Regions from separate parts of the Streptomyces sp. NPDC037242 genome, predicted to be linked through region 4. Evidence: riboswitches for the same ligand, from Rfam matches in the RefSeq annotation. Region 4 holds a riboswitch; each other region holds the start of a gene.
What was found. Region 4 has a riboswitch for cobalamin ahead of cobN (cobaltochelatase subunit CobN). Riboswitches for the same ligand answer to the same signal wherever they lie in the genome.
Positions count from the first base shown of each region.

Region 1: linked by a shared signal. The riboswitch ahead of ACZ7GJ_RS34430 (cobalamin biosynthesis protein) and the one ahead of cobN (cobaltochelatase subunit CobN) in region 4 are both predicted to bind cobalamin.
Region 2: linked by a shared signal. The riboswitch ahead of ACZ7GJ_RS25020 (ABC transporter substrate-binding protein) and the one ahead of cobN (cobaltochelatase subunit CobN) in region 4 are both predicted to bind cobalamin.
Region 3: linked by a shared signal. The riboswitch ahead of metE (5-methyltetrahydropteroyltriglutamate--homocysteine S-methyltransferase) and the one ahead of cobN (cobaltochelatase subunit CobN) in region 4 are both predicted to bind cobalamin.

Region 1 is NZ_JBVJUY010000042.1:37,365-40,563, forward strand. Features, by position in the region: gene ACZ7GJ_RS34420 (inorganic phosphate transporter) at 1-650, shown strand, start outside; gene ACZ7GJ_RS34425 (hypothetical protein) at 679-900, shown strand; cobalamin riboswitch at 994-1,142, shown strand; gene ACZ7GJ_RS34430 (cobalamin biosynthesis protein) at 1,180-2,178, shown strand; partial or broken gene ACZ7GJ_RS34435 (cobyric acid synthase) at 2,175-3,199, shown strand, end outside.
Region 2 is NZ_JBVJUY010000022.1:107,837-111,035, forward strand. Features, by position in the region: gene ACZ7GJ_RS25005 (DUF4352 domain-containing protein) at 1-24, opposite strand, end outside; gene ACZ7GJ_RS25010 (ankyrin repeat domain-containing protein) at 99-833, shown strand; tRNA gene ACZ7GJ_RS25015 (tRNA-Trp) at 888-961, shown strand; cobalamin riboswitch at 1,069-1,206, shown strand; gene ACZ7GJ_RS25020 (ABC transporter substrate-binding protein) at 1,243-2,232, shown strand; gene ACZ7GJ_RS25025 (FecCD family ABC transporter permease) at 2,229-3,199, shown strand, end outside.
Region 3 is NZ_JBVJUY010000014.1:42,490-45,688, reverse strand. Features, by position in the region: gene aceB (malate synthase A) at 1-605, shown strand, start outside; gene ACZ7GJ_RS18445 (3-hydroxybutyryl-CoA dehydrogenase) at 602-1,486, shown strand; cobalamin riboswitch at 1,631-1,856, shown strand; gene metE (5-methyltetrahydropteroyltriglutamate--homocysteine S-methyltransferase) at 2,023-3,199, shown strand, end outside.
Region 4 is NZ_JBVJUY010000001.1:236,721-239,919, reverse strand. Features, by position in the region: gene ACZ7GJ_RS00985 (cobalamin biosynthesis protein CobG) at 1-1,024, opposite strand, end outside; cobalamin riboswitch at 1,225-1,352, shown strand; gene cobN (cobaltochelatase subunit CobN) at 1,391-3,199, shown strand, end outside.

The sequences.
Region 1 (3,199 bases), on a different contig from region 4:
CGCTCGCCCCCGGCTCCAACCCGCCGGTCTGGGTCATCGTCTCCGCCGGCCTGGCCATCGCGATGGGCACCTACCTCGGCGGCTGGCGCATCATCCGCACCATGGGCAGCGGCCTGACCGACCTGCAGCCGCAGCAGGGCTTCGCCGCCCAGACCTCGGCCGCCAGCGTCATCCTGGCCTCCTCCAGCCTCGGCTTCTCCCTCTCCACCACGCACGCGTGCTCCGGCGCCGTCATGGGTGCGGGCCTGGGCCGCAAGGGCGGTGTGGTCCGCTGGTCCACCGCCACCCGCATGTTCATCGCGTGGGGCCTGACCCTGCCGGCCGCCGCCCTCGTCGCCTCCGGCGCCGAGCTGGTCATGCGCACCGGTGACGTCGGCGTCACCGGCGTGGCGGTCTTCCTGGTCGCCTCGTGCGTCGCCATCTGGGTCATCTCCCGCCGCCAGGTCGTCGACCACAACAACGTCAACGACGTGGAGCCGGCCGGCGCCGAAGCCGAGCAGCCCGGTGTGGTCACCACCGCCATGGCCGCCGTCGCCGTCCCGCCGATCGCGGGCACGACCGCCGCGGTGACGGACGACGCCCTCAAGGCCACCATCCCGGCCACGACGGCCACCCCGGCGACCCCTGCGGCTCCGGCCGCCGCGGTCTGACCCCGAGAACGACAGAGGAAACGGCAGTATGAAGATCGACTGGGCAGCACTCGGCTCCGTCTTCGGGGTCAGCCTCTCCGCCACCGTCGCGCTCGTGGCCCTCTTCACCCTGGGCCTCGTGGGCCTCTCCAAGCACGAGGCCGCCACCGAACAGGGCGGCACCGCCACCCTGGCCCGCAGCGGCGCGTACGCCTGCTTCGCACTGTGCGCGGCGGCCGTGACCTACGCGATCTACCTGATCGTCAGCTGAGGCACTCGCACACCACGCGTCAGGGCTCCCTCCGGGTTTCTCCCGGGGGGAGCTTTCGCGTACCCCGCCGCAGGTCAACGGCGAGTTGACGGGCGTTCGCGGTGCGTGGTGGACTGCCCGAGCCAATACGGCGGCATGGAGAGGAAGTCCGGTGCGAATCCGGCGCGGTCCCGCCACTGTCACCGGACGCTCTGCCGAGTGGATCCGGGAGCCAGGAACTCTCGCCGCCGGTCACGTCGAACCAGGGCGCGGACCCTGAGTGAGGACATACCTGCCACCATGCGTGCCGATCGCGTTTTCGCGTACGGCGCCACGGCCGGCCTGATCGGCGACCGGATCCTCGGTGATCCTCGCCGTGGGCACCCCGTGGCCGCCTTCGGACGGACCGCCGCCGCCGTCGAGCGTGCCCTGTGGCGCGACGACCGCGCCCGGGGCGCCCTGCACACCCTGGTGTGCGCCGGGGGCGCGGCCGTTGTCGGCGCGCTGGGCGCACGGGCCGTGCGCTCCCGGCCCGCGGCCGCCCGGATCGCCCTGACCGCCGCCGCCACCTGGGCCGTCGTGGGCGGCACCTCGCTGGGCCGGGAGGCCCGCGCCATCGGCGGCGCGCTCGCCGCCGGGGACGCCGAGGTGGCCCGGGAGCGGCTGCCGCACCTGTGCGGGCGCGACCCGCACTCCCTGGACGAGCAGCAGATGGCCCGCGCCGTCGTGGAGTCGGTCGCCGAGAACACCTCCGACGCGGTGGTCGGGGCCCTGGTCTGGGGAGCCCTCGCCGGCGTCCCCGGGCTGCTGGCCTTCCGCGCCGTGAACACCCTGGACGCGATGGTCGGCCACAAGTCGCCCCGCTACCTGCGCTACGGCTGGGCCTCGGCCCGGCTGGACGACGTCGCGGGCTGGCCGGGCGCCCGGCTGACCGCGCTCGCCGCCGTACTGGCCGGACCCGACCGGAGGGGGGCCGTACGGGCCTGGCGCGCGGACGCCGCCGCCCACCCGAGCCCGAACGCCGGGCCCGTGGAGGCCGCGTTCGCCGGGGCTCTCGGCGTACGCCTCGGCGGCACCCTCGCGTACGGCGGCCGGGTCGAGCACCGGGCCGTGCTGAACGGCGCGCAGGGGCGGCCGGTGCAGGTCGCGGACATCGAGCGGGCGGTACGGCTGTCGCGGCAGGTGACGTGGCTGGCTCTGGGAGCCTGTGTGTCGGCCCGGCTGCTGGTCTCCCAGGTCTCCAAGGCCTCCCAGGTCTCCCGGGTCTCCCGCATGACGAGGAAGGGGCGGCGCGCATGAGCGGCGCGAAGCGCGGCGGCGGACTGCTCGTCGCCGGTACGACATCGGACGCGGGCAAGAGCGTGGTCACGGCGGGCATCTGCCGCTGGCTGGCCCGGCAGGGCGTGAAGGTGGCCCCGTTCAAGGCGCAGAACATGTCGCTGAACTCCTTCGTGACGCGCGAGGGCGCCGAGATCGGGCGTGCGCAGGCGATGCAGGCGCAGGCCGCGCGCGTGGAGCCGACCGCGCTGATGAACCCGGTGCTGCTCAAGCCCGGCAGCGACCGCAGCAGCCAGGTGGTGCTGCTGGGCAAGCCGGTGGGCGAGATGAGCGCCCGCGGCTACCACGGCGGGCGGCAGGAGCAGTTGCTCGGCATCGTCACGGACTGCCTGGAGCAGCTGCGGGGCACGTATGACGCCGTGATCTGCGAGGGGGCGGGGAGTCCGGCCGAGATCAACCTGCGCCGGACCGACATCGTGAACATGGGCATCGCGCGGGCCGCGCGGTTCCCGGTGGTCGTGGTCGGGGACATCGACCGCGGCGGGGTCTTCGCGTCCTTCTTCGGCACGACGGCGCTGCTCTCGCCCGAGGACCAGTCGCTGATCGCCGGGTACCTGGTGAACAAGTTCCGCGGGGACGTCTCCCTGTTGGAGCCCGGCATGGAGATGCTGCGCGGGCTCACCGGGCGGGCGACGTACGGGGTGCTGCCCTTCCAGCACGGACTGGGCATCGACGAGGAGGACGGGCTGCGGGTCTCGCTGCGCGGCGCGGTACGGGAGTCCGTGGTCGCCCCGCCGGTCGGCGAGGACGTGCTGCGGGTCGCGGTGTGCGCGGTGCCGCTGATGTCGAACTTCACGGACGTCGACGCGCTCGCGGCGGAGCCGGGGGTCGTGGTGCGGTTCGTGGACCGGGCGGAGGAGCTGGCCGACGCGGACCTGGTCGTCGTGCCCGGCACCCGGGGCACGGTCAAGGCCCTGGCCTGGCTGCGCGAGCGCGGCCTGGCCGACGCGCTGGTCCGGCGGGCCGCGGAGGGCCGGCCGGT
Region 2 (3,199 bases), on a different contig from region 4:
GGAAGCTGCCGCTCGACGGATCACCCCGCCCACGATCCTCCGCGTCCCCCGGTCCCGCCACCGGCCGGAGCGGCGTGCGCCCTCGTAGCCTGATCCCCATGCTCTCCCTCGAATCCGGCGACCCGCTCGCCGTCTCCGTCTCGGCAGCGATCCGCGCCGGCGACCTGTCGGAGCTGCGTCGGCTCCTGGACGCGAACCCCGGGCTCGCGACCTGCCGCATCGTCCGGCGGGGCGCGGCCGCCGGGGAGCGCAGCCTGCTGCACATCGCCACCGACTGGCCCGGGCACTACCCGCAGACCACGGAGGTGATCCACGCCCTGGTGGCCGCCGGGGCGGATCCCGGAGCCCGGTTCGTCGGTTCGCACGCGGAAACCCCACTGCACTGGGCCGCGAGCAATGACGACGTGGCCGCCGTCGACGCGCTCATCGCGGTGGGCGCGGACATCGAGGCCCCGGGCGCCCTCCTCGGCGGCGGCACCCCGCTGGCCGACGCGACCGGATTCGGCCAGTGGCGCGCCGCGCGCCGCCTCCTCGACCACGGCGCCCGTGTCGACCTCCAGGACGCCGCGGCCCTCGGACTCCTGGACCGGGTGGAGGAGTTCCTCGCCGCCGGGGCGTCCCGGGAGGACGTCACCAGCGCCTTCTGGGGTGCCTGCCACGGGGGCCGACTGTCCACTGCCCAATACCTGTTGTCTCAAGGAGCGGACATCAACTGGATCGGCTACGGCGACCTGACCCCCCTGGATATCGCTCTGACCAGCGACGATGGCCCCCTCATCGCCTGGCTCCGATCCGCCGGCGCCCGCACGAGCCGCGAAATTCCCGTGAGTTGATCCCCGAATTCAGTGGATCTTCGGCGCCTGCCGTGTCATGGTTGGTCTCGCCGAAGGGGTGTAGCTCAGCTGGTCAGAGCGCCGGTCTCCAAAACCGAAGGCCGCAGGTTCGAATCCTGCCGCCCCTGCAACGCCGTACTACGGCCCCGTTGTGAACGAACGCCCAGGCGCGAGACCCCTCGCACCTGGGCGTTCGTCGTTCCCCCACCTCACCGCCGAGGTGCCCGCCGCCGGGCGTCTGGCAGACTGGGCCGCGTTACCCAGGCGGTGCAGGACAGGAAACCGGTGCGAATCCGGTGCGGTCCCGCCACTGTGACCGGAGCCCGCCCGAGGGATCTGGGAGTCAGACACTGACGCACCGCCTCTTCACTTCGACCAGGGGACGCGGATCCCCCGGAGAGGCTTCGCCATGTCGCGTTCTCGCGCACTCCTGCGGGCATTTGTGCCGGTTTCACTTCTGATACCCCTGGCCGCTTGCGGTGGTTCCCCGGATGGGGGAGACCCGGCGGCAGGGGCCGCCGCTGCGCCGGGATTCCCGTACACCGTCACGAACTGCGGGGTCAGCAGCACCTATCAGGCCCCGCCCCGACGGGCCGTCGCCATGAACCAGCACGCGACCGAGATCCTCCTCGCCCTCGGGCTGGAGGAGCGGATCGCCGGGACCGCCTACCTGGACGACGCCGTACTGCCCGCCTACCGGCCCGCCTACGACAAGATCAAGGTGCTGGCCAAGGAGTACCCCTCCAAGGAGGTCCTCCTCGGAGCCGACCCCGACTTCGTCTACGGCGGCTACTCCAGCGCCTTCGACAAGGCGCAGGGCCGCGACCGCGAAGGACTGGCCCGATCCGGCATCAACTCGCGGCTCAGTGTGGAGTACTGCACCGAAGGGCCGGTCGGTCTCGAACAGCTCAAGACCGAGATCACCGAGGTGGCACGGACCTTCGGCGTGCCCGAGCGCGGCGCGAAGGTCATCGAGGACGAGCAGCGCCGCATCGACGCCGTCACCGCGCGTGTGAAGGACCGGGCCAAGCCCTCCGTCTTCGTCTACGACTCCGGCGAGGCCTCCGCCTTCACCTCGGGAGGCGACGGCATCGGGAACCAGATCGTCTCGCTGGCGGGCGGGACGAACACCTTCGCCGACCTCAAGGACACCTTCGGCGACGTGTCGTGGGAGAAGGTCATCGAGCGGCGGCCCGAGATCGTCCTCATCTACGACTACGGCGGCACCACCGTCGAAGCCAAGAAGCAGCGCCTGTTGAACGATCCGGCGCTGGCGCAGGTTCCCGCGATCAAGAACCAGCGCTTCGTCGTGCTCCCGCTCTCCTCGGCCGTCCTCGGCGTACGCGTCGCCGACGCCGTCGAGTCCCTGGGCCGCCAGCTCCACCCCGACGCCGCGTGAGGCGGCGCCGTACCCCGGTCGTCGTCCTCGTACTCGGCTGCGCCCTGGCCGCGTCCGCGGTCGCGGGCCTGGCCCTCGGGCCGGTGCGGATCGCGCCCGGCCGGGTGCTCGACATCCTGCTCGCCGGACCCGGCCCGGGCGGCGGAGCCTTCGGTTCCATCGTGTGGGACGTGCGCATGCCGCGGGTCCTGCTCGGGGTCTTCGTCGGCGCGGGGCTGGCTGTCGCGGGCACCGTGCTCCAGGCCCTGGTGCGCAATCCGCTGGCCGACCCCTTCCTGCTCGGGGCCTCCTCCGGGGCCTCGGCGGGAGCCGTCGCGGTCATCGTCCTCGGCGCGGGCGCGGGATTCGCCGGCGGGGTCGGCGTGCCGCTGGCCGCCTTCGCCGGATCGATGGGCGCGCTCGTCGCCGTCTACGCGATGGCCCGGCGCGGCGGCACCATGACCACCGGCCGGCTGATCCTCGCCGGAGTCGCCGTCCAGTACGTCCTGTCCGCCCTCACCAGCCTGGTGCTCGTGCTCGCCGCGCACCCCGACCAGGTCCGCAGCGTGCTGTTCTGGACCCTCGGAGGCCTGGGCGGGGCCCGCTGGGACGAACTGGCGCTGCCCGCGGCCGCGCTGCTCGTCGGCACCGGCCTGCTCGTCGCCCTCGCCCGGCCGCTCGACCTGCTGCTCGCGGGCGAGGAGGGCGCGCGGACGCTGGGCCTGGACACCGGGCGGTTCCGCGCGGCCGTCTTCGTCCTGACCTCCCTCGTCATCGGCGTACTGGTGGCCTACAGCGGGGCGATCGGTTTCGTGGGGCTGATGGTTCCGCACGCCGCCCGGATGGTCGTGGGTGCCGGACACCGCGCGCTGCTGCCGGTGGCCGCGCTGGGCGGGGCGGTGTTCCTGACCCTGGCCGACCTGCTCGCCCGTACCGCGGCGGCGCCCGAGGAGATCCCCGTCGGCGTGGTCACGGCGCTGGTCGGCGG
Region 3 (3,199 bases), on a different contig from region 4:
TCCCGAGCCGGGACGCGGAGGCCAACACCGCGGCCCTGGCGAAGGTGCGGCTCGACAAGGAGCGGGAGGCCGAGGACGGCTTCGACGGCTCCTGGGTCGCGCACCCCGGGCTCGTCCCCGTCTGCCGGGAGGTCTTCGGCAACGTCCTGGGGGACCGGCCCCACCAGCTGGAGCGGACGCGTGAGGACGTCGAGGTGACCGCCGCCGATCTGCTGTCCGTCCGCCGGATCGCCGCCCCGCCGAGCTCCGAGGGCATCCGCTCCAACGTGGCCGTCGCCCTGCGCTACTTCGACGCCTGGCTGCGCGGCAGCGGCGCCGTAGCGCTGAACGGCCTCATGGAGGATGCCGCGACCGCGGAGATCGCCCGCGTCCAGATCTGGCAGTGGCTCCGACACGACCGGGTGGACCGGGGCACCGTCATCGACCTCCTCGACGCCGAATGCGCCGCCCTGCAAGCCGAGGACCCGCAGGCCCTCGTCCTCGAAGCGCGCGAGGTCTTCGTGGACACGGCACTGTCGGTCCAGCTCCCCGCCTTCTTCACGCCCGAGGCCTACACCCGCCACCTCGTCCGCACCGCCACCCTCACCGCGCAGGTGAACGCGTGAACGCCGCGGTACGGCCGAGCCCCATCCGGCGCGTCGGCATCGTCGGCGGGGGACAGATGGGCGCCGGCATCGCCGAGGTGTGCGCCCGGGCCGGCCTGGACACCGTCGTCGCCGAGTCGGACGCCGCCGCCGCTCGCGCCGCCCGGGAGCGGATCGCCGTCTCCCTGGAGCGCGCCGTCCAGCGGGGCAGGCTGGACCGGATCTCCGCGGAGGACGCGCTGGCCCGACTGCTGTTCACCGGGGACCTGGAGGACCTCGCCGACCGCCAGCTGGTCATCGAGGCGGTCACCGAGAACCCCGACGTCAAGACCGAGATCTTCACCGCTCTCGACAAGATCGTCGCGGACCCCGGTGCCGTCCTCGCCACGAACACCTCCGCGATCCCGATCATGCGCCTGGGCATGGCGACCGGACGCGCCGACAGGGTGGTGGGCCTGCACTTCTTCAACCCCGTGCCCGTACTGCCGCTCGTCGAGGTCGTGTCCTCCCTCCACACGTCGGCGGACACCCTCGCCGCCGTGGAGGCCTTCGCCGGGGACACCCTGGGCAAGACCACGATCCGTTCCCAGGACCGGGCCGGATTCGTCGTCAACGCCCTGCTCATCCCCTACCTGCTGTCGGCCATCCGGATGGCCGAATCCGGGTTCGCACGTGCTGAAGACGTCGACGCCGGCATGGAACTGGGCTGCGCCCACCCGATGGGTCCGCTCAAGCTAGCCGACCTCATCGGCCTGGACACGGTCGCGGCCATCGCGGAATCCCTCTACGAGGAGTTCAAGGAACCGCTCTACGCCCCGCCCCCGCTGCTCCAGCGGATGGTGCAGGCCGGGCTGCTGGGCCGCAAGAGCGGCCGCGGGTTCCACACCTACGGCCGGGGCTGAGGGGCCCCGGCAGGTCTCCGGGCCGAGGGTGCCCGGAGGTGCGCGGGAACGGTGGGGTACGGCGAGTGGTGTCGCCGTGCCCCACCGAGCGTGCGTGCGGGCCGCGTTGACACCCCTCCCGGCGGGGAGCGCGGGACATCCCCTAAGGTGGCCGGTGCAGCTGGTTCGCCCCGTCCGCCAGGCGGGATGCGTCGTAAGAGGGAACCCGGTGGGAATCCGGGACTGCCCCGCAGCGGTGAGCGGGAACGACCGCCGTCATACGCACTGGGACCGGACAACGGTCCTGGGAAGCGACGGCCAGTAGGTGCCCGCCGGGAGACCGGCAGGCGTGCCCGCGAGTCCGAAGACCTGCCCGTTGCCCGCACGCGACCGTTCGCGTGCGGACATCCCGGTGACCTCGTGGGCGGGTCGGCGTACACAGCGAGCGGCAGACGCGGGCTTCGGCTCCGCGCCACGGGCCGCCCGCCGCGTCGTTCCTTCGCGTCCACGTCCCGTCGCCGGGGCGTTCCTGGACACATCTCGCGAAGGAGAGTTCCGTGACAGCCAAGCCCGCAGCCGCGGCAGCACGAGCCACCGTGTACGGCTACCCCCGCCAGGGCCAGAACCGCGAACTGAAGAAGGCCGTCGAGGGCTACTGGAAGGGCCGGGTCACCGCCGACGCCCTCCGGGAGACCGCGGCCGCACTGCGCCGTTCCAACTGGCAGCAGCTGGCCGAGGCCGGCATCACCGAAGTCCCGACCGGCGACTTCTCGTACTACGACCACGTCCTGGACACCAGTGCCATGGTCGGCGCCGTCCCCGAGCGGCACCGCGCGGCCGTCGCCGCCGACGCGCTCGACGGCTACTTCGCGATGGCGCGCGGCACCCGGGACGCCGCCCCGCTGGAGATGACCAAGTGGTTCGACACCAACTACCACTACCTGGTCCCCGAGCTCGGCCCCGACACCGTCTTCACCGCCGACCCGGCCAAGCAGGTCGCCGAGCTGGAGGAGGCCCTCGCGCTCGGCCACACCGCCCGCCCCGTGCTCGTCGGCCCGATCACCTACCTGCTGCTGGCCAAGCCGGCTCCCGGCGTGGCGGCGGACTTCGAACCGCTGGCGCTGCTGGACCGGCTGCTCCCCGTCTACGCCGAGGTCCTCGCGGCCCTGCGGGCCGCCGGGGCGCAGTGGGTGCAGCTCGACGAGCCCGCCCTGGTGCAGGACCGCACCCCGGCCGAGCTGAAGGCCGCCGCCCGCGCCTACCGCGACCTCGGCGCCCTGACCGACCGCCCCAAGCTGCTCGTCGCCTCGTACTTCGGCCGGCTCGGCCAGGCCCTCCAGGTGCTCGCCGCCTCCCCCGTCGAGGGCCTGGCGCTCGACTTCACCGAGGCGGGCGGCGCCAACCCGGAGGACCTCGCAGCGGTCGGCGGGCTGCCGGGCAAGCGGCTGGTGGCCGGTGTCGTCAACGGCCGCAACATCTGGATCAACGACTTCGAGAAGTCGCTGGCCACCCTCGGCACTCTCCTGGGCCTCGCCGACCGGGTGGACGTCGCCGCGTCCTGCTCCCTCCTGCACGTTCCGCTCGACGCCGGCGCCGAGCGGGACATCGATCCGCAGGTCCGCCGCTGGCTCTCCTTCGCCCGGCAGAAGACCCGGGAGATCTCCGTCCTGGCCCGAGGACTGACCGGGGGCACGGACTCCATCGCGCCCGAACTCGCCGCGAACCGGGCCGACC
Region 4 (3,199 bases):
GCGCGTCGGCGCGTACGTCGGCGAGGGACTTGGCGCAGCCGGGCCTGCCGGTGCAGGCGGTGACGGACTCCCAGGGGCTGTCGGGCGAGGTGACCAGCCCGGCGGCGCGGGCGGCGGCGCCCGCGCCGGCATCGACGTCGATATCGGCACCGGCGGTGACGAGGATGCTGCGCCACGGCGTGATCCGCAGGTCGCCGGGCAGCTCGCGCCACTGGCCGGTGGCGAGCCGGCCGAGCGGGATCAGTACGCAGAGCGCGTCCGCGTGCACCCCGGGAGCGGGCGGGTCCGCGTACGGGCGGGGCGCGTCGGGCACGTGCCGGGCGCGGATGCCGCGCTCCTCCAGGCGGGCGGCGAACTCACGGGCGTCCAGGGCGTGTTCGGCGGGGAGTTCGGCGATCCGCCAAGCCCGGGTACCGGCGCCGGCCGCGGCGTCGAGGAAGTGCAGGGCCGCTTCGAGTCCGGCCGCCGCGGCGTCGGCGGCGGCCACCTCCACCGCGTCGGGCGCCGCGCCGAGCCGGACCAGGACCCGGCCGCCGGGCTGCGCGAGCAGGGCCACGTCGGGGTCGAGGGCGGCCACGTCCCCGCGCCCGTCGTCGACGGCGAACAGGAACCGGCCCGACAGGGCCGCCGCCTTGGGGTCCGCGCAGAGCGCCGCGTCCAGCGCGCGTACGGGAGCGGGGTCCGCCAGCGGGGTGGCGACGATGTTCCGGATCCGCTCGTGCGAGGGCGCGGGCAGCAGTCCGGCCGTGCCGAGCAGTTCGGCCAGCCCGGCGGCGCAGCCGTCGGTGAGGCCGCGCAACTGCACGTTGCCGCGCGAGGTGAGCTCCAGGTGCCCGTCCCCGAACCGGTCGGCCGCGTCCGCCAGCACGGCGGCCTGCGCGGCGCTGAGCAGCCCGCCGGGAATCCGTACCCGCGCGAGGAACCCGTCGTCCGCCGCGTGCAGGCGCAATGCGCCGGGGCAGGCGTCGCCGCGGTCCCGTATGACGGGTTCGTCCCGCGATGCGGCGGAGGGGGGCTGGGGCATGGCGGCGAGCATACCCACGATTCTCCGCCGGGCCCCTGTGTCGATCACCACCCCGAACCGGCCACGACCGGTCCCGCCGGTGTTTGCGGCGCGGGCTCCGGGGCAGAGGCCGGGACAAAGCCCCGGCGAGGGCGCCGCGGCCGGGCACCCCCGCTCCCGGCCAGGGCAAAGGCCCCCTAGGATGACCACCGGCGGCGCCGTACGGCCCGTCAATCGCCGAGGACGGCGACATGGGAGGAAGCCCGGTGCGAGTCCGGCGCGGTCCCGCCACTGTGAACCCCGCGGAGCGATCCGGGGGGTGAGTCAGGAACTCCCGCTGTCCTCACTGCCCGGGGCGCGGAAACCCCGAGGAAGGCCTGCCGCCGCATGATCCTGCTGCTGTCGACGTCCGACACCGATCTGCTCAGCGCCCGCGCGGCGAACACGGCGGACGGCCCCGTCCCGTACCGGTTCGCGAACCCCTCCCGCCTTCCCCTCGAAGACCTCCCCGGCCTCCTCGACGGAGCCGACCTGGTCGTCGTACGCCTCCTCGGCGGCCTGCGCGCCTGGCAGGACGGCCTCGACCTCCTGCTGGCCCCCGGCCAGACCCGCCCGGTGGTGGTACTGACCGGTGAACAGGCCCCCGACGCCCAGCTGATGGAGGCCTCGACGGTCCCGATCGGCATCGCGGCCGAGGCCCACGGCTACCTCGCGCACGGCGGCCCGGGCAACCTGGACCAGCTGGCCCGCTTCCTGTCCGACACCGTCCTGCTGACCGGCCACGGCTTCGAGCCGCCCGCCGCCGCCCCCACCTGGGGTCCGCTGGAGCGCACCGCGCGGAGCACCGCGGGGCCGCGGATCGCGGTGCTCTACTACCGCGCCCACCAGATGAGCGGCAACACCGCCTTCGTCCACGCGCTGTGCGAGGCCGTCGAGGCCCACGACGCGCAGGCCGTCCCGCTGTACGTGTCCTCCCTGCGGACCCCCGAGCCGGAGCTGCTGGCCGCGCTCGAAGGCGTCGACGCGGTCGTCACCACCGTCCTCGCGGCCGGCGGCACCCGCCCCGCGACCGCCTCGGCGGGCGGCGACGACGAGTCCTGGGACGCGGGCGCGCTCGCCTCGCTCGGCGTCCCGATCCTCCAGGCCCTGTGCCTGACGGGCTCGCGCAGCAACTGGGAGGAGAACGACGAGGGCCTCTCCCCCCTCGACGCCGCCACCCAGGTCGCCGTGCCCGAGTTCGACGGCCGTCTGATCACCGTCCCGTTCTCCTTCAAGGAGTTCGACGCGGACGGTCTGCCCGCCTACGTCGCCGACCCCGAGCGGGCGGCCCGGGTCGCGGGCATCGCCGTACGCCACGCCCGGCTGCGGCACATCGAGCGCCGCGACAAGAAGGTCGCGCTGGTCCTCTCCGCGTACCCCACCAAGCACTCCCGCATCGGCAACGCGGTGGGCCTCGACACCCCCGCCAGCGCCGTGGAGCTGCTGCGCACCCTGATCGCCGGCGGCTACGACTTCGGGCCCGTCGAGGACGTCCCCGGCCTGGTGTCGGGTGACGGCGACGAGCTGATCCGCGCCCTGATCGAGGCCGGCGGCCACGACCAGGACTGGCTCACCGAGGAGCAGTTGGCCCGCAACCCCGTCCGCATCCCGGCCGCCGACTACCGGCGCTGGTTCGCCCAGCTGCCGGCGGAGCTGCGCGAGAGCGTGGAGCAGCACTGGGGCGATGCCCCGGGCAACATGTTCGTGGACCGCTCGGCCAATCCCGAGGGCGACATCGTCCTCGCGGCGCTGCGCCGCGGGAACCTGCTCATCCTGATCCAGCCGCCGCGCGGCTTCGGCGAGAACCCGATCGCGATCTACCACGACCCGGACCTGCCGCCCTCGCACCACTACCTGGCCGCGTACCGCTGGATCCAGGCGCGTGCCGAGGACGGCGGCTTCGGCGCCGACGCGATGATCCACCTGGGCAAGCACGGCAACCTGGAGTGGCTGCCGGGCAAGAACGCGGGCCTGTCCGCGGCCTGCGCCCCCGACGCCGCGCTCGGCGACCTGCCCCTGATCTACCCCTTCCTCGTCAACGACCCGGGCGAGGGCACCCAGGCCAAGCGCCGCGTGCACGCCACCCTGGTCGACCACCTCGTCCCGCCGATGGCGCGCGCGGAGTCGTACGGCGACATCGCGCGCCTGGAGCAGCAC